4 regions of the Lysinibacillus sp. NPDC058147 genome follow, and region 4 is predicted to be linked to each of the others. Evidence: riboswitches for the same ligand, from Rfam matches in the RefSeq annotation. Region 4 holds a riboswitch; each other region holds the start of a gene.
What was found. Region 4 has a riboswitch for S-adenosylmethionine ahead of ACFVT8_RS16660 (methionine ABC transporter ATP-binding protein). Riboswitches for the same ligand answer to the same signal wherever they lie in the genome.
Positions count from the first base shown of each region.

Region 1: another riboswitch for S-adenosylmethionine. It lies ahead of ACFVT8_RS24155 (O-acetylhomoserine aminocarboxypropyltransferase/cysteine synthase family protein); the one in region 4 lies ahead of ACFVT8_RS16660 (methionine ABC transporter ATP-binding protein).
Region 2: another riboswitch for S-adenosylmethionine. It lies ahead of ACFVT8_RS22085 (MetQ/NlpA family ABC transporter substrate-binding protein); the one in region 4 lies ahead of ACFVT8_RS16660 (methionine ABC transporter ATP-binding protein).
Region 3: another riboswitch for S-adenosylmethionine. It lies ahead of metK (methionine adenosyltransferase); the one in region 4 lies ahead of ACFVT8_RS16660 (methionine ABC transporter ATP-binding protein).

Region 1 is NZ_JBHVUJ010000017.1:36,427-41,280, forward strand. It holds gene ACFVT8_RS24150 (hypothetical protein) at 409-795, opposite strand; gene ACFVT8_RS24155 (O-acetylhomoserine aminocarboxypropyltransferase/cysteine synthase family protein) at 1,191-2,492, opposite strand; SAM riboswitch class I at 2,610-2,723, opposite strand; gene ACFVT8_RS24160 (glycerol-3-phosphate acyltransferase) at 3,091-3,720, shown strand; gene ACFVT8_RS24165 (DASS family sodium-coupled anion symporter) at 3,904-4,854, shown strand, end outside.
Region 2 is NZ_JBHVUJ010000011.1:69,604-74,457, forward strand. It holds gene ACFVT8_RS22070 (alpha-hydroxy acid oxidase) at 1-507, opposite strand, end outside; gene ACFVT8_RS22075 (methionine ABC transporter permease) at 521-1,192, opposite strand; gene ACFVT8_RS22080 (methionine ABC transporter ATP-binding protein) at 1,185-2,210, opposite strand; gene ACFVT8_RS22085 (MetQ/NlpA family ABC transporter substrate-binding protein) at 2,316-3,149, opposite strand; SAM riboswitch class I at 3,338-3,442, opposite strand; gene ACFVT8_RS22090 (pyridoxal phosphate-dependent aminotransferase) at 3,663-4,832, opposite strand.
Region 3 is NZ_JBHVUJ010000001.1:26,068-30,921, reverse strand. It holds gene ACFVT8_RS00150 (alanine/glycine:cation symporter family protein) at 1-91, opposite strand, end outside; gene ACFVT8_RS00145 (alpha/beta hydrolase) at 217-1,023, opposite strand; gene ACFVT8_RS00140 (gamma carbonic anhydrase) at 1,160-1,681, shown strand; gene metK (methionine adenosyltransferase) at 1,854-3,050, opposite strand; SAM riboswitch class I at 3,338-3,456, opposite strand; gene pckA (phosphoenolpyruvate carboxykinase (ATP)) at 4,162-4,854, shown strand, end outside.
Region 4 is NZ_JBHVUJ010000005.1:234,311-239,164, reverse strand. It holds gene ACFVT8_RS16670 (MetQ/NlpA family ABC transporter substrate-binding protein) at 121-969, opposite strand; gene ACFVT8_RS16665 (methionine ABC transporter permease) at 1,053-1,721, opposite strand; gene ACFVT8_RS16660 (methionine ABC transporter ATP-binding protein) at 1,711-2,739, opposite strand; SAM riboswitch class I at 3,160-3,263, opposite strand; gene ACFVT8_RS16655 (thioredoxin family protein) at 3,328-3,630, opposite strand; gene ACFVT8_RS16650 (toprim domain-containing protein) at 3,647-3,988, opposite strand; gene gcvH (glycine cleavage system protein GcvH) at 4,175-4,555, opposite strand.

The DNA.
Region 1 (4,854 bases), on a different contig from region 4:
ACATTGTGAAACAAACAAATTCAAATAATTCAAAAATCAACTTAAAGAAAATTGTAACGTAAATACATACATTGCACAAGAAAAATCTTTCTAGGATGGACATTTGTTTTCTGTAGATGTGCAAAGGAAATCGTTTTCAACCCTTTTATTATATGTTTTTTCACTTGAATCTATAATAATTGAACAAATACTGACGTTTCTTTATCAATTATGCATCGGCATATTTGCGTCCGGCTTTGTGCTTGCTTAAAATAAATGCCTTTCTTCTATTATATGTATGTTAAGACATTCATAAAAATTGTTCTTTTGAAATATATTAATAAAAATTTTTTCTGTATATCTTCACGTCTAATTTAAAAAGCTCATTCCCTGTAGCAGCAGAGAATGAGCCAAATATATGAGGGATAATTAACTAGCTTTGGCTAGCAATTTATAACGATATTGTGTTAAAGCTTGTTGCACCAGTCTTATTTCCTCCTGCGTAAAATTTGGTATTGCATACGTACGTTCAACTAATTGGAATGTGCCGTATTTTAAATAATACTCTGTTGCAGGTAGAGGAATATGACTTGCTCCATAGCTTTCATATGCTTCGAAAACTTCTTTTACTGTATAGCCTTCCTCTTTGAAATAAACCATTTCCTTAAAAGCAGAATGTCCAAAGATCTCTTGCCATTTAAGCTCAACTGACGCAAGTATGTTTTGAATGGACATGTTGTTCACAAACACATGACCTTCATTTAATTCATAAATAAGATAAGATGCAATGTTTTGCGCACTATACACATTTCCCATTTAAAACACTCCTTTATCATCAGTTTTGTAGATAAGAGTAGCTACTGGCTGAGTAACTACTCCTCTTCATATATATTCAAAAGTGGGGGAGCACTTATGAAACTAAATTAGTTTGAGCATTGACTGAAACACTTTACCGAACAACAAGTCGGCGCTTTAAATTGGTTCTAGGTTGGTAGCCCTTCGAACACTTTTCTTATTTCCTAGTATAAAACAAGGAATTTAGTAAGTCAATAATACTTATAAAATTACTAGGTATTAATTTTATAAAATTTCAGTTACTTCACCAAATGAGGTGAGCGGATGATGCAGCAACGTTTGACGCATTACCAAATGAGGCCAATCGAATGAGAAAATACGTAAACGCTACAGCATTAGCCAATAAGTTTTATTTATTAAGCTTCTACTTTTTGTTGTGAAGCTGTTACTTGTTCAATAGCTTGTTCTAAATCTGCAATAATGTCCTCTACTGCCTCTAAACCGATTGATAAGCGAATGAGCGACTCGGTTACGCCAGTTTGGATTAGCTCCTCAGCTGATAGTTGCTGATGTGTAGTAGATGCTGGATGAATAATTAACGATTTGGCATCCCCTACATTTGCTACATGCGAGAATAATTCCACACTATCGATCAATTTACGCCCTGCTTCACGTCCACCTTTAATGCCAAACGTAAGCACAGAACCAAAGCCATTTCTTAAATATTTTTTCGCTAAATCATGCGTAGCAAAATCTTCTAAGCCATTATAATTTACATATTCCACAGATGGGTGGTTTCGTAAATATTCGGCTACTGCTAAAGCATTTTCATTGTGTTTAGGAATACGCAAATGAAGCGTTTCTAAACCTTGTAATAAATTAAATGCCGCATCAGCACTTAATGTTGGTCCAAAGTCGCGTAGCAATTGCACTCGCAGTTTTGTGGCAAATGCAGCCTCTGCTGTGTCAATACCATAACGCAAACCGTGATAAGAAGAATCTGGCTCAGTAAAGCCTGGGAAACGCCCACGAGTCCAATCGAACTTCCCTGCATCTACTACAACTCCACCTAAAGTTGTACCATGGCCGCCTATCCATTTTGTTGCGGAATGAACAACGATATCTGCACCGAAGTCAATTGGTGTAGAGCCATATGGTGAAGCAAATGTGCTATCAATAATTAATGGCAAGCCGTTTTCGTGTGCTATATTTGCTACCGTTTCAATATCTAATACCTTTAAACTTGGGTTTCCGTAAATTTCAGCGAACACAGCCTTAGTTTTATCAGTAATAGCTGCTCGGAAATTTTCTGGATTTGTTTCATCTACAAAAATCGTTTTAATACCGTAGTTTGGTAGTGTGTTTGCGAATAAATTATAAGTACCTCCGTATAAAGAGCTACCTGCAACAATTTCATCGCCTGCTCCTGCAAGATTTAAAATGGAAAACGCGATTGCTGCCGCACCAGATGAAAGTGCTACTGCTGCTGTACCGCCTTCTAATAAAGCGACGCGTTTTTCAAAAACATCTACAGTTGGGTTTGTAATACGAGTGTAAATATTGCCAGCTTCCTCTAAGGCAAAAAGACGTTGCGCATGAGCAGTGTCTTTAAAAACGAAAGCCGTTGAGCGATAGACGGGTACTGTACGAGATCCTGTTACCGGGTCTGGCTCTTGGCCACCGTGTAACAGCAATGTTTCTGGTTTAAATTTTGTCATTGTATACCTCCAAATGGTTATTTTTTTACGATGGTACCGGAGATGAGGAGGATTTTTTTAGTAGAAAACAAAAACCCTCTTCAGCTAAGAAGAGGGTTGCGGTTGCAAGTTTTCCTCCCCTTATCTGCCAGATCCAAGTAAGAATCTGTAGGAATTAGCACCTTAGCAAGTTCGTCACTTACTGGTTGCCGGGCATCATAGGGCCTATCCCTCCGCCGCTCTTGATAAGAGTATGAGATTCAATTTCCATCGTTGTTACAAAGTATAAACATAGACTTTTTCTCTGTCAACACTAAAATTTTATTTTTTCCGAAACTTCTGTCTGCTTTTTTACGTAATACGAACGCATACACTATTCTAGATATTTATTATTTACATCACCATAACATGGGTTAAATTTCCATTTCTATTGAGCGTTTTCTGGGGGTGTCAGGCTAAAAGATGTTGTTTGTGCGGAAGCGCAGTGCAAACGTAGCGAGCAACACGATGTTGTCACGAGCGTTATCACAGAACGTGATGCTTTTAGCTTTCGTCCATCTCCTCGCTTGTCATCCCTAACTTTTATTGATGAGATCATTATTTAGAAAGGAGAATTTTTATGATAAAAGCCGTTATTATTTTTCTTCTTGCTGGTTATTTAATTGGCTGTATTCACGGCTCTAAAGTTGCTCAGTTTTTATCCGGGGTAGATTTAAAAAAGACTGGTCATGGCAATGCAGGCGCCTCTAATGCAACACTTTCCCTTGGCTGGAAATACGGCATATTAGTTGCACTAATCGATATCGGCAAAGGCGTTGCAGCTATAATCGGCGCACATGTGTATTTAGCAGATATAACACAATTAACAGAAATACAAGTTTGGCTCTTCATCTATATCGTAGCTTCCGGTGTCATTCTAGGTCATAATTTCCCATTTTATATGGGCTTCAATGGCGGTAAAGGAACTGCTTCAATCATAGGAATATTACTTGCGATTGATTGGAAAATAGGCTTATTTGCACTCATTTTATTTGTTATTTTATCTTTCGTGACGAACTATTTAATTGTTGGTGTACTAGAATTTTATCTCGTTTTTTGTACAGCCACTTATTTATGGATTCCTGGAGTTGGCCCAACGATTTTAGCCCTATTACTTTTTGGTATAGCTATCATTTTGCATATTGAAAATATTAAGCGACTGATGATAGGAACTGAACCTAAAGTGACTTCTGCATTTAAGAAAAAATAATATCTTTTGGATATATTTGTCTTTAGTGTGACCGTATATTTTCTCGTAACTGCCCATTATCGCTATAAATAGAGGGTATTTCACATACTAGTTTTTTTACAATAAATAGACAAATTAACTTTCTTAATAAAGCATTTTACTAGCCGATGTTATAGAAAATTGTAATAGAAAGGATGAAAAAGTATGCCTACTTCTGAACAAGCAAAATCAAAACGTAATTTGAAGCCGCTATGGATTGGATTGGCCTTCGCTTCATTAATCATCATTACTTTTTTACCTAACAACGGCGATTTACCTGTAGCTGGACAACGAGCTTTGGCTATTTTAGCTTTTGCGGTCATCCTATGGGTTACAGAGGCAGTATCCTATCCCGTTAGCTCTGCTATGATAATTGCTCTCGTTACAATCTTACTAGGGCTAGCCCCGTCAATGGAAGATCCAACAAGAACGCTAGGAACATCTGATGCATTAAAGTTAGCCTTAAGCGGATTTAGTAATTCTGCAGTTGCGCTAGTAGCCGCAGCTCTTTTCCTAGCGGCAGCCATGCAAATTACGAATTTACATAAACGGCTTGCGCTTTGGATACTTTCACTAGTTGGGACAAAAACGAAAGCTATTGTATTCGGTGCTATTTTAGTATCTATTGCACTCGCATTCTTTGTCCCTTCTGCTACTGCACGTGCAGGCGCAGTTGTACCAATACTACTCGGAATGGTAGCAGCATTTGGTTTACCACGTGATAGTCGACTTGCTGCTTTACTAGTCATTACCTCTGTACAAGCTGTTTCCATTTGGAATATCGGTATTAAAACGGCAGCAGCTCAAAATATGGTCGCTTTAAATTTCATCAAAGAGCAATTCGGTGTAGATATTTCTTGGGGTTCTTGGTTACTTTACGCTGCCCCCTTCTCAATCATCATGTCAGTGGCTCTATTTTTCATTATGATTACACTAATTAAGCCTGAAACAAGTAATATTGAAGGTGGTAAAGAAGTAATCAAAAAACAACTTGCGGAACTTGGTCCATTAAAAGCTCCCGAAATTCGATTAATCATCACATCGGTAGTTTTACTATTTTTCTGGGCTGCTGAGGGCAAACTCCACCCATTCGATACGACAACCGTCACAATCGTT
Region 2 (4,854 bases), on a different contig from region 4:
CTCAAAACCAGCAGCCTCAGCTCGAGCGGCCATGCTATAGGCAATTTCCTCATTTGTTGACCAATATAATTGAAACCACTTAGTAGCGGTGGGAGCTGTTTGTGCCACATCCTCGAGTGCATAGCTTGAAACTGTACTTTGAATATAAGGGATTTTTAACTGATCAGCTGCGCGTGCAACGGCAAGCTCTCCATCGTCATGCGCCATTTTGTTCATGCCAACTGGAGCAAATAAGAACGGAGTTGGATGAGCTTTTCCGAACAGTTCAATCGATGTATCAATACTTGAAACATCTTGTAAAAAGCGTGGAACAATAGAGTATTTTTCAAAGGCTGCACGGTTATTTCGTAATGTTTGCTCACCACCAGCACCTGAACGGATGTAACCAAACGGACCAGCTTCCATTTTTTCTGCAACTGCCTTTTCTAAATCTGCAAAGCAAATAGGGAAGGGGGCTTGTGCATTAATATTTTTTAATAGTAGATCGCCATCTGTTTTCTTTGTCATCGTAATCCTCCTACTAATCTTTCTTTAGTTTCGCAGCAACGCGGTTACCTATTGATTGAATACTCTGAACAAGAATGATTAAGATAAACACTGTCGCATACATCACATCGACCTCATAGCGTAAATGTCCATAACGGTATGCGAGATCACCTAAACCACCGGCACCAACCATTCCTGCCATTGCTGTTGCTCCGATAAGACCGATTGTGGCAATCGTTAAACCTAAAATAATGGATGGGCGTGCCTCACGTAGTAAGACATTCCAAATAATATGACGACGTTTAATACCCATTGCTGTATAAGCTTCCACAACACCTGGATCAACTTCTAAAAGTGCAGTTTCCATAAGTCGCGCAATATAAGGCGCTGTATAGACAACAAGCGGCACGATAACACCTTTTACACCAATAGTTGTGCCGACGATTAGCTTCGTAAACGGTAAAATGAAGAATAGTAAAATAATGAATGGTACAGAGCGGATAATATTAATAAATAAATTGAAAAATTGATAGAGAAATTTATTTTCAAACGATTGCCCCGGACGAGTTAAAACGATTAAAAGCCCTAATGGGATCCCTATTAAAATAGAGAAAAACAATGAAATCCCGACCATTTGAAAGGTTTCGATAATAGATTTCCAAATAACATCTGACCAATCTGCAAAGAAGCTTTGAATGCTATTCATTTAATTCGCCTCCTAATTCCTCAACGCTTACCCCGTTTTCTGTAAAATACTTAAGTGCTTTTTCAACGATATGTGACTCACCGTGTAGATGCACGACAATATTACCAACAATGCCGTTTTTTAATTCAATGATATTGGCTGTTAAAATATTTGGTTGAACATCATACACTTTGCTCACTTCTGCAAGTAATGGTTTCCCAGTACTTTCACCAAGGAATGTTAAACGAATAACACTCCCCGAAACATTTAATTGCTCGATAAGGGAAGGCGATAAATTACGTTGAGAAATGGTATTTAAAAACTTTCGGGTCGTTGGATGCTGAGGCTTCGAAAATAGTTCTATAGCAGAGCCATATTCCACAACCTTCCCTGATTCAAGAACAGATACATCATCGCAAATTTTTTGAATAACATTCATTTCATGTGTAATGAGTAAAATAGTGATGCCTAGCTCACGATTAATCTTCAAGAGAAGCTCAAGAATAGCGTCAGTTGTTTCAGGGTCGAGTGCACTTGTTGCTTCATCACTGAGCAAAATCTCAGGCTCTTGGGCAAGGGCACGTGCAATAGCGACACGTTGTTTTTGACCACCTGAAAGCTGGCTAGGATAACTATCTAATTTCTCTGTTAGGCCAACAATTTCTGCATATTTTGCAACGCGTTTTTTCACTTCGGAGTCGTTATAGCCAAGGAGCTTTAATGGTACCGATATATTGTTGTACACAGTCGCTGTTTTTAAGAGGTTAAAATGCTGGAAGATCATCCCGATTTTTTGGCGGGTTTTGCGAAGGTCGTTTAGAGAAAGGGAAGTAATATCTACATGATCGATTAATACCTTTCCTGTTGTTGGACGCTCTAATAAATTGACACAGCGAATAAGGGTACTTTTTCCTGCACCACTATAGCCGATAACCCCATGAATTTCACCTTTTTTGACATGTAAGTTAATACCATCTACTGCTTTGACGATACCTTTTTTAGTTTTAAATTCTTTTGTTATATTTTCTAATTGAATCATACTGTGATATCTCCTTTCTAAGTCCTTCTATAAAGCAAGAATCTGCTAGCTTTCCTGTAGGAGTCTCGCAGATTCTCGATTTTATGAAAGGTTCTTAATCGTTACTTACCAGCTTGGAATTATAGAACCTTTGAATTCCTCTTCAATAAATTTGCGTACTTCATCAGATTGATAAGCTTCAACGAATTTCTTAATAGTTGGGTCGTCCTTGTTTTCAGCACGTACAGCAATGTAATTTACATATGGAGAGTCTGTAGATTCTAAAAGAATGGCGTCTTTTTTAGGGTTAATGCCAGCATCAAGTGCGAAGTTCGTATTAATAGCTGCTACATCTACTTCACTAAGTTGTTTTGGAATTTGTGCAGCCTCTAATTCAATGAATTTCAAATTCTTTTTGTTTTCTTCCACATCGCGGATAGATGCTGTTAAATCTGCTCCGTCTTTTAATTTAATATAGCCCGCCTCTTGAAGGACAAATAGGGCACGTGCTCCGTTTGTTGGATCATTTGGTAATCCGAATGTTGCACCATCAGGAACGTCACCGAATGATTTGTATTTCTCAGAGTATATGCCCATAGGAGTTAAAATTGTTTTTCCAACTGGCACTAAATCTGTATTGTGATCTTTGTTAAAGGCATCGAGGAATGGCTTGTGTTGATAGCTGTTTACATCAAGATCACCCTCGGCTAACGATGTATTTGGTAAAACATAATCAGAGAAAGATTTTACTTCTACCTCTAAGCCCTTTTCTTTGGCAACTTTTGCTGCAACCTCTGCAATTTGCTCGTGTGGACCAGAAGTTACACCTACTACAATTTTATGTTCATTAATAGCCTTACTTTGACTATCTTTACTATCTTCTTTAGTACCGCAGCCTACTAATGCTGCTACCAATGTGAGACCCGCTAAACCTAATAAAAATTTGTTTTTCTTTTTCATGAAACATACCTCCAAAGTTGTGTTTTATCGGTTTGTATAAAAAAACAATTTCGCCTTGGCGTAATTGCCGTACGGATTTTGAATTGTGCTAGCACAATTCAAAATGCCGGAGGCTTTTATCTTCATGTAAATGAAAATAAAAAAAACTCTCTTAAAAAAATTAAGAGAGGCTCATGAAAAAGTGTCCTCTCTTATCTTTCAAACGATGGTCGTTTGCAGGATTTAGCACCTTCCTTAAAAAAGGAGGTTGCCGAGCTTCATAGGGCCAGTCCCTCAGCTACTCTTGATAAGAGATTTATAATATTTTTTTGTAAATCCGATAGAACTAATATAAATTATAGGATATAGTAAGTCAATCGAATTTTTAAAATTTTTTATTTTATTATAATATTTAGTCGCGATAGAATCCGTTAGAAGAAGGGTTAGAGCAACCAAAAAAGAGTGTGAAATAAAAAACTGTTCCCATAGCAAGTTTGAGCAGTTTAATCTACTCAGGTAGGGGGATTGAGATGTTCATGAGCTAAATAAGTTTAATTTTTCAATTCTGCTAATCGCTTCGCGTAAACGGTCTTCGCTAACAAGTAAACCAACCCGCACATAGCCTTCACCATATTGACCGAAGCCATTGCCTGCAGCAACTGCGATATCAGCTTTGTCAAGTAATAAATCGGCAAATTGTTCACTCGTAAAACCTAACGGAACAGGGAGCCATGCAAAGAAAGAGCCTTTCGGAGCTGTTACTTGCCAGCCAATTCGCTGAGCTTCTTCAATCAGGACATTTCGTCGACGCTCATAAGTCGCTCTTAGCTCATCCGCGCAACTTTGAGAAGCAGTAAGCGCAACTGCCGCGGCTTGTTGCACTGCCGGGAATTGACTACAAAATAGATGATCTTGAATAAGGTTAATGGCTGCAACAATATCAGGGTTACCAACTGCAAAACCAATACGCCAGCCCGCCATATTATATGTTTTGGATAATGTATACATTTCGATACCGACATCTTTCGCACCGTCCGCTTGCAAGAAGCTGATAGGTTTATTGCCGTCAAATCCAATTGCCCCGTAGGCAAAATCATGTGATACGATAATGTTGTGTTCTTTTGCAAAGCGTACTGTTTCCTCGAAAAATTCAAGTGTTGCAGTACCACCAGTTGGATTATTCGGGTAATTCAAGTAAAGCAGCTTCGCCTTTTCTTTTACTGCATCGGATAAAGCATTATAATCAGGCAGGAAATTATTTTCTGCAAAAAGTGGCATGACTTCAAAATTAACATCACCTAATACGACTCCGGATAAGTAATCTGGATATCCGGGATCCGGCAATAACATTGTATCACCGGGATTTAATACTGCTAACGGTAGCTCAACAAGACCAATTTTCGTACCACCGAGAATAGCTACCTCTGTTTCAGGATCAATGTCAACATTGAATTCACGTTTGTAGAAGCTTGCTGCTGCTTGGCGTAATTCAGCTATGCCACGAAATGGAGAGTATTTATGATTTTGAGGATTTTCTGCCGCCTCCTGTAATGCTTTAATAATGTGAGGGGGAGTGGGTTGATCTGGATTACCTTGACCAAGATTGATAACATCACGCCCTTCAGCAAGAGCGGCGTTTACTTTTTGTACAAGTGCTGCAAAAAATTGAGTTGGGAGTTGCTGTAGTTTTTTTGAGAATTCCATGCGCGTTCACCTTTTTCAGAAT
Region 3 (4,854 bases), on a different contig from region 4:
TGATTGAAAAAAAGAGCCCTATTAGCAAAATGCCATAAATAAACCACGGTCCCCATAAAATCTCATTAATTTTCCCGACGATTGTTTCCATTTTACCCCTCCAATTTGAAAATAATACTTTGAGTCATTATAGTATTACACTTTTCAGAAAATTACAACATTATATTCAAGTAACAAAAAGTAGTAATTTTTCTAGTTAATTGGAGGGGTAATTCTCTATTCAATTATATAACCAATTCTTCGAAGAGCATTATTAATAAAATCACGTATATAAACAAAAATCTCGTCACGCTCTACTTCATGAAATAGATTATGATAACAGTTTGCCCATTCTTTGAATTGAAACTCTGTAAATTCCATCTGATGTAGCCAGTTACGCGTTTGTTTAGTTTCAGTAATATTATCTTTTTCAGCTGTCATAACTAACATAGGCATATTAGGGAATTCAGCCTTAGGCAATAACACTAAATTGCGCATCATTTGCTGTAGTTCTCGATACCATTTCACTGAAACGATTGACGAAAAAGGAACCTCATCCTTCATCTCATCTCTACCCTCTAAACTGCGCGTTAATGATTCTAATGTTATTTCATGGGTCAGTTTCACATTTGCAGTCAGGGCACTTAAACTAGTTAATGCATTTGATAGTTTACCTGGCAATAGCTTTAAATGAAGCCAAGGTGAAGTTATGATAATCCCTGCGCATTCATATTTTCGTTTTTGCATGGTATGTAGTAATAGTGTCGCACCAAGCCCATGTCCTATTAAAAAGACAGGTAAATTATACGAAAAAGCATTCTCCATTAAATGCCTTGTATATTTGTTGTATTCTTTAAAATCTTCATCATGAACACGCGAAAATCCTACATTTACCCCATGATTAGGTAAATCCCCCATGACTATGTGGAAGCCTTCCAATCTAAGTTTTTCTATAAGCCATGCATACCATCGGTGATTTTCATATGCACCATGAAGAATAGCAACCACAGCCTTTGCTTGTCCATCAGCTTCCCATTTCCACATTTCACATAGTCCTCCTAAAAAAATAATTACACAATGATTATATCGGAATATCTAGCTCATTTTAATTTTATATTTCCATCAAGTTGCGTATTTGATACGATAATATTACATCATAGAAAGAAAAGAGGCGATCCTCATGATCTATCCATTTAAAGGTAAAACACCCAATATCGATCCGTCTGTTTTTATCGCCGATTATGCAACCGTTACTGGTGACGTTACAATAGGTGCTGAAACAACAATTTGGTTTAACACAGTTATACGAGGGGATGTATCACCGACAATTATCGGAAAACGAGTTAGTATTCAAGACCTCTGTTGCTTACATCAAAGCCCTAAATATCCGCTCATTATTGAAGATGAAGTAACAGTCGGACATCAAGTAACTTTACATAGCTGCACGATTCGTAAAAAAGCCTTAATAGGTATGGGCTCTATAGTATTAGACGGAGCGGAGATTGGAGAGGGTGCATTCATTGGGGCGGGTAGTCTAGTACCTCCTGGCAAAGTCATTCCTCCAAATAGCTTAGCATTAGGTCGTCCTGCAAAGGTTGTAAGAGAATTGAATGATGAAGATAAAGAAGATATGGAACGCATCATACGTGAATATGTAGAAAAAGGACAATACTATAAATCTCTTCAAACAGAAAATAAATAGCTATTTCAACAGCTCCACGTTTGCTTGAACAGACGAACCATACATAATTATGATTAGGAGCTTCTCTTTTTCGATAAAAACAGCGAAAGGGGCTATAAGAATGTTGAGCCCCTTTCTGTAAAAGTTATTTTAAAATATTTTTCTAGCTACTTCATTACTTTAGCTGAATAGCTTAGTAGCCTACTTTTTCTTTTAATGCGTCAGCTTTGTCTGTTTGTTCCCAAGGTACATTTAAGTCTGTACGACCGAAGTGACCATATGCTGCAGTTTGCTTATAAATAGGGCGACGAAGGTTAAGCATTTTAATAATCCCTGCTGGGCGTAGATCAAATAGCTCGCGTACCCATTTTACAATTTCACTTTCCGCAACTTTTCCTGTCCCGAATGTATCAACAGCAATAGATACAGGTTGTGCAACACCAATCGCATAAGCTAGTTGTACTTCAGCTCGTTCTGCTAAACCAGCTGCTACGATGTTTTTTGCCACATAGCGTGCTGCATACGCCGCTGAACGGTCTACCTTAGTTGCGTCCTTACCAGAGAAAGCACCTCCGCCATGACGTGCATAGCCACCGTATGTATCAACGATGATTTTACGTCCAGTTAGACCAGCATCCCCTTTTGGACCACCAATTACGAATCGGCCAGTTGGGTTGATGAAATATTTAGTATCGGCATCAAGTAATTCACTTGGAACAACTGGAGCAATAACGAATTCTTTTAAGTCTGCTTGAATTTGCTCAAGTGTAGCTTCTTCGTCATGCTGTGTTGAAATTACAATCGTATCCACGCGCACTGGTACATTGTTTTCATCATATTCAATAGTTACTTGTGTTTTTCCGTCTGGACGTAAATATGCTAGTTCACCAGATTTACGTACTTCCGTTAAACGACGAGCCAATTTATGCGCTAAACTAATTGGTAATGGCATAAGCTCTGGTGTTTCGTTACATGCATAACCGAACATTAAACCTTGGTCACCTGCACCAATTGCTTCAATGTCAGCATCTGTCATAGAGCCTTCACGCGCCTCTAATGCTTGGTCAACACCTTGAGCTATATCAGGTGATTGCTCACCAATAGCAACAAGTACTGCTAGGTTTTCAGCATCAAAGCCATATTTCCCACGTGTATAACCGATTTCTGCTACAGTATCACGAACGATACCTTTAATATCTACATAAGTAGAAGTAGTAATTTCTCCTGCTACTAAAACTAAGCCTGTAGTTACTGTTGTTTCACACGCTACACGTGCGTTTGGATCTTCTGCTAAAATTGCATCTAAAATGGCATCCGAGATTTGATCACAAATTTTGTCTGGATGTCCTTCTGTTACACTCTCTGATGTAAACAGTCGACGGTTTGTCATTTGGTTTCCTCCTATTACTTTTACAAATAATATTTGCGAATTAATACGGTACTCATTACCCATGTCAAGTCCGCTCCTAAAGATTGAACTCTTAAGCCGTTGTTGCTGTCGTCGCACTTTCGCACAATAAAACAGCTGCTGCTCTTAACACGAGGGTTTCGAAAGATCCGTCATTTAATAAGGAAAGGACTATATACTTACCTTTATATTCGTTTTTAACAATAAAAAAATCCTTTTCCCACGTTTACTTAACATGAGGAAAGGAATAATGACTTCATAACCTTTCACTCTTATCGTTCAAGGGGTTTCCCCTTGCATCAGGTTGGCACCAGCGCATGTCGTGAAATGTTTCATGCAGGTTGCCGGGTTTCATAGGGCCTGACCCTCCACCAGCTCGGGATAAGAGTATCCGTTCAATATCTCATAATACGGAAAAGGTCGAACGTTGTCAAATATTTTTCACTTATTTCAGCGGATGTTCAAAAAACCGCTGAAATAGAGGAACTCAGTCTAAGAACGCCACGTCCTCTAACAATTTATCTGTGCGACAGCGACACAGACTGAATGACCGACATCACGTTGACACAAAGCTGATTCCAGACGCAATTGCTGGGACATAATTGATTGTATTCTTATAAAGAAAGTATGGGTTATGTAATTTGGATTATGCTGTAATTTGAAACAAAATAATCCCTATTCTCCACCTCACATCATGTGTTAACATATGTGTGACCCTTTACAGCACATTTTGTGGCTACAGAACATGTGGTGGATGAATATGATCCTAGCCTCTTTTCAGTTGACACAAGCTCCAACTTTAAAAACAGCTAAGACTTCACATCCTGTGCGAACCTCATGTCAACAAAAGCTTCCAAATGCATTTTTGCTGTGTCGAAAGTGATTGTGTGATCACTTATAATAAATAGGGTAAAAGGCAATATAAAAACGAATCTATTTACTTTTTGTCGTTTTCTTGAAAAGTAATAAAATCTGAAAAATAATTTCTTAATTAGTATAGATTATTTAAGCAATTGTGTTATACTAATTTTGAAATTAAGAAAATCTCCCTCGAACTCTAGGGAATACTATAAAAAAGGATGGTATTTAATCGATGAATTCAGTAGAAATTGCAAACGAACTGAAGGAATTATTAAGCGGCGGTAACATTAATGTTCAACTTTCAGTACCACAATTAGCTGAAAAGGCTACTTCTCGTGGTGAAGCTATGTTAACAGTAGATGGCGCAGTTCGTGCAGAAACTGGCAAATACACTGGTCGTTCACCTAAAGATAAATATACGGTAGAAGAAGATAGCACAAAGGATAAAATTGACTGGGGCAAAGTTAACCGACCAATTTCTTCTGAAGTGTTCGATAACTTATATGTAAAAGTAGTAAAATATTTAAAAGAACGTGACGAATTATTCGTATTCAAAGGCTTTGCTGGTGCTGACAAAGATTCACAATTAAGCATCCAAGTAATCAATGAATATGCTTGGCACAATCTTTTCGCTCATCAATTATTTATCCGTCCAACTAAAGAAGAATTAGCTTCTCATGTTGCTGACTTCACGGTTATCTCTGCTCCTAACTTTAAAGCAGACCCTGCTGTTGATGGCACAGCTTCTGAAACTTTCATCATTGTATCACTTGAAAAGAAAATCATCCTAATCGGTGGTACTGAATACGCTGGTGAAATCAAAAAATCTATTTTCGGTATTATGAACTACTTATTACCACAACAAGGCATCCTTTCAATGCACTGCTCAGCAAACGTTGGCGAAGCTGGTGATGTTGCATTATTC
Region 4 (4,854 bases):
ACTACAGAATAATAACTTTTCTGATAAAAAAATGTATTTTTCTGAAAAAAGACGTTTTAGAGGAAGAAAAAAAGGGAATGTAAGCTTTCATACTTACATTCCCTTTTTGATAAATTATAATTATTTAACTGGTACAACCGAACCTTTCCATTCTTCAATAATGAAGTCTTGGATTTCTTTAGATTTTAATACTTCTACTAATTTTTTAATTTCTGGTTTTGTTTCATCACCAGCACGTACAGCGATAATGTTTACATATGGAGATTCTTTATCTTCAAGAGAAATTGCATCTTTCAATGGATTTAAGCCGTTATCGATTGCAAAGTTCGAGTTGATCAGAACCGCATCACCTTCATTATTTTCGTACATTTGTACAAGCATTTCAGGCGCTGTATTTGCATCGAATTTGAAGTTTTTAGGGTTTTCTGCGATATCTTTTATTTCTGCTGCTGTTTTATCAACACCATCTTTTAATTTAATTAAGCCTTTAGCTTCTAATAGTGATAACATACGACCGTGGTCTGAAACTGAGCTAGAAAGTAAAATTGTTGCACCCTCTGGTAGATCCTCAAGAGATTTATATTTTTTAGAGTAAATCCCGATTGGTTCAATGTGAATAGCACCAGCATTTACAAAGTCATAGCCATTTTCTTTCATGCTAAGTTCTAAGAAAGGTAGATGTTGGAAATAGTTTGCATCAAGTTCGCCAGATTCTAAATCTTTGTTTGGTAATACATAGTCTTGATATGTTTCAATTTTAAGATCGATACCTTCTTTAGCTAAAATTGGTTTTGCTTTTTCCAGAATAACCGCATGAGGTGTATTTGAAGCACCTACTGTTAACGTTGCTTTTTCTTTACTATCACTAGATGATGATCCTGAGCTTGTATCTTCTTTTTTACCAGCACCACAAGCGGCTAAAGCTAGTACTAATACTGATAAAAATAATCCTGCTAATAACTTCTTCATTTTATTACTCTCCCTTTTTCTTATTTAAATATGTTAGCGGTATAAAACCGAAATAACCTCTTAGATGTAGCGAGATGTTCTTTTTAACGTTTATCTGTTTTGATCGTAATCATGTCGCCAATCCATTGGATAATAAATACAACTATTAAGATTAATATAGTCGCCATTAAAGTTACATCTGTGCGATTACGTTGGAAACCATCTAAGAATGCTAAGTTTCCTAGACCACCTGCACCGATAATACCTGCCATCGCAGTATAACCAACAAGTGCTACAGCCGTTACAGTAATACCCGAAATAAGCGCTGGTAACGATTCTGGAATTAATACTTTCCAAATAATCGTTGATGTTTTGGCACCCATCGAACGAGCTGCTTCAATAACACCTTTATCGATTTCACGTAAGGCGATTAATACCATTCGTGCATAGAATGGTGCAGCTCCAATTATTAGTGCTGGTAAAGCCGCATCTGCGCCACGAATTGTGCCGAGTAAAAACTTCGTAAATGGAATTAATAAGATAATCAAAACGATAAATGGAATCGAACGGAAAATGTTAACGATTGAGCCCGTTAAAAAGTTCACAAGTTTATTGGCCCATAATTGGTTGGGACTTGATAAAAATAATAAGATTCCAATTACTAATCCAAGTATAAATGTGATAACCGTAGAAACTGTTGTCATGTACAATGTTTCATACGTAGCGTCCCACAATTTTTCCCAGTCGACATTCGGAAAAAGACTAGTTAGCATTTGCAATCACCTCCGTTTGTACTTCGACTGTATTTAAGTAGCTAAGTGCAGCAGCAACATTGGACTCTGAGCCCTCAATTTGCACAATAAGTGTACCGTACGCGCCATTTTTCGTTTGCGAAATATTCCCATGTACAATACTTACTTCTACATCAAACTGTTTCACAAGATGTGAAATGACAGGCTGCTCCGTTTTTTCACCTACAAAAATTAGCTTAACAAGTTGTCCATTAGGGTAATTTGCTTTAATTTGTGCCACAGTATCCTGTGTTTCCTTCGTATCTGTAATTTGAGAAACGAATTTTTTCGTAATGGCAGCTTGTGGAGCTTGGAATACTTGTAATACTTCACCACGTTCTACAATTTCTCCAGCTTCCATAACCGCTACACGATGACAAATTTTGCGAATAACGTGCATTTCATGTGTGATTAACACAATCGTTAAACCTAATCGTTCGTTAATATCGACAAGGAGATCAAGGATAGCATCTGTTGTCTCCGGATCGAGTGCGGATGTTGCCTCATCACATAACAATACCTCTGGATTATTAGCAAGTGCACGAGCGATACCTACACGTTGCTTTTGTCCACCTGATAATTGTGATGGATATGCTTTAGCGCGCCCTTCTAGGCCAACTAAAGTTATTAATTCTTTCACACGTGCTTCACGTTTTGCTTTTGGAACACCTGCAATTTCTAGTGGGAAAGCGATGTTTTCTTCAACAGTTCTAGACCAAAGTAAGTTGAAATGTTGGAAAATCATACTGACCTTTTGTCTAGCATCTCTGAGCTTTTGCCCCTTTATGGATGAAAATTCTTGATTGTTAACCGTCACCGTACCGGATGTAGGCTTTTCCAAGCCGTTTAACAAGCGAATCATTGTACTTTTACCAGCGCCACTATAGCCGATAATGCCGAAAATTTCACCTTTATTAATAGAAAGGTTGACGTCTTTGACAGCTATTAATTCGCCATTCGCGGTTTTGTATTTCTTCGTAATATTTTGAAGATTGATCATAGCGAATTCTCCTTTTCTTATATCAATTATGCCTCGGCATAATTGCGTCCGGAATCGGCTTTGTGCTTAGGCCTGCAGATGTTTTCTGCGCGAATGCGTAGTGCTAACGCAGCGGACAGTAACGTCTATTTGTCTGTGCGAAAGCGAAGCGTCAGCAACACAGCACCAATGCAGGTCAATTAGCCGTTATCGCATGGATGCGATGGTTTTAGGCTAATATCCCCTAAGCACTCCTTTCCGATTCCGTGACATCTGCCGGAGGCTTTAGGCCAACATGACGTTGGTCACTCAGTCGTTGCCACAGGATGTGGCGTTCTTAGACTGAGTTCTTCTATTTCAGCGGGTGTTGAAAGAAGTTAAAAAAACCCCTTCACTTATAGACAAGTAGAAGGGGTCACGTATCTTATACGCTAAACCGTTCTCTCATCTGTCAAAGATAAATCTTTGGGTGATTTGGCACCTTTTCACTTTGTGATGGTTGCCGGGCTTCATAGGGCACTTCCCTCCGCCGCTCTTTATAAGAGTTCGATATATTTATTGTTTTTTTAATATATTTGTTACTTTACCACGCTATTAATATTCAGTCAATTAATTTTTTAACAATTCGTATAAATATGGTACGGATTGAAAGGCATAAACCTTTTCTGTCACTTCTCCGTCTTCACATACGAGTAAACATGGTACACTTTCGATTTTATGAGCATAAGCTATTTGCTCTATAAAATTAATATTCGCTTTACCGACCTGTAGCTGTGGCAGCAATTGCTCAACAATCGTCATCATTTTCGATGCAACTGCACACGTTCCACACATTGGCGTATATAAATAAAAGGCAGCCTTTTCACCTGATTGGACAACTGCGTCCCACTGCTCTTTTGACCATTCTTCCATCATTTTTCACGCAACCTTACAAAATATATTCATTATGGATTGAGAAGTGTGCACGAAGTAATATCGCTGCTAACACCTTTCTCGGAGTTGTCTCAACTTCCTTATATGTTGGCATCGTACGTAAATGCTCTGCCTCTGGATAATGTCTGTCCATTAATGCTCGTAGTTTATCACCCGATGTATCTGCATCAAAAAACGTAAAAAGCTCACATCCCTCGTATGGATCAAGCAACTCTTCTAATTGATGCACACCGATTGTACCATTCGTACAAAGTATTTTAACATCTTCATTTAAAATAGGTTCAATTTGAAGCTTATCCGATCGGCCTTCGACAATTAAGCATTTTCCCTCGACCATCACGCCACCCCCATTTAGACATATCCCTTATAACTCATTATATCAATAAACCTTGTTGTTGATACAGTTAGACACCTATTGATAAAGGAATATACTTGCTTTCACCACACTTACTGTAATGACAGGATGAATGAAGATAATAAAAAACGTCGGTAGTTTCCGACGTTTTTCTAATTCAGGCTTGTCTTATTCTGCAATCATTTCTTCGTATTGCTCAGCTGTCATTAGCTTTTCAATCTCTGATGCATCAGCTGGCTCTACAACGATCATCCATGCTTTTTCATATGGTGATTCATTAACGAATTCTGGGCTATCTTCTAAATCTGCATTTACTTCAACTACTGTACCTGAGATTGGTGCGTATAATTCAGAAACTGTTTTTACAGATTCTACGCTACCGAATGGATCATCAGTTTTGATTTCGTCGCCAACTTGTGGAAGCTCAACGAAAACGATATCTCCAAGTTCAGATTGTGCGAAATGAGAAATACCGATACGTACTTTACCATCTTCTACTTTTACCCATTCGTGCTCTTCAGAGTAACGTAAGTCTTTAGGTGTGCTCATGCAAAAAACCCCTCCATAAATATGTAATATATTCATTTTCAGTGTGCCATACTTCTTCCATAAAAACAAGCAAGAATCAATTATGCCACAGCATAATTGTGTCCGGAATGCTTTGTGCTTAGGCCTGCACGATGCAGGTCAATTAGCCGTTATCGCATGGATGCGATGGTTTTAGGCTAATCCCCCCTAAGAACTCTTTTCCGATTCTATGACATCCGCCGGAGGCTTTAGGCCAACATGATGTTGGTCACTCAGCCGTTGCCACAGGACGTGGCGCTCTTAGACTGAGTTCTTCTATT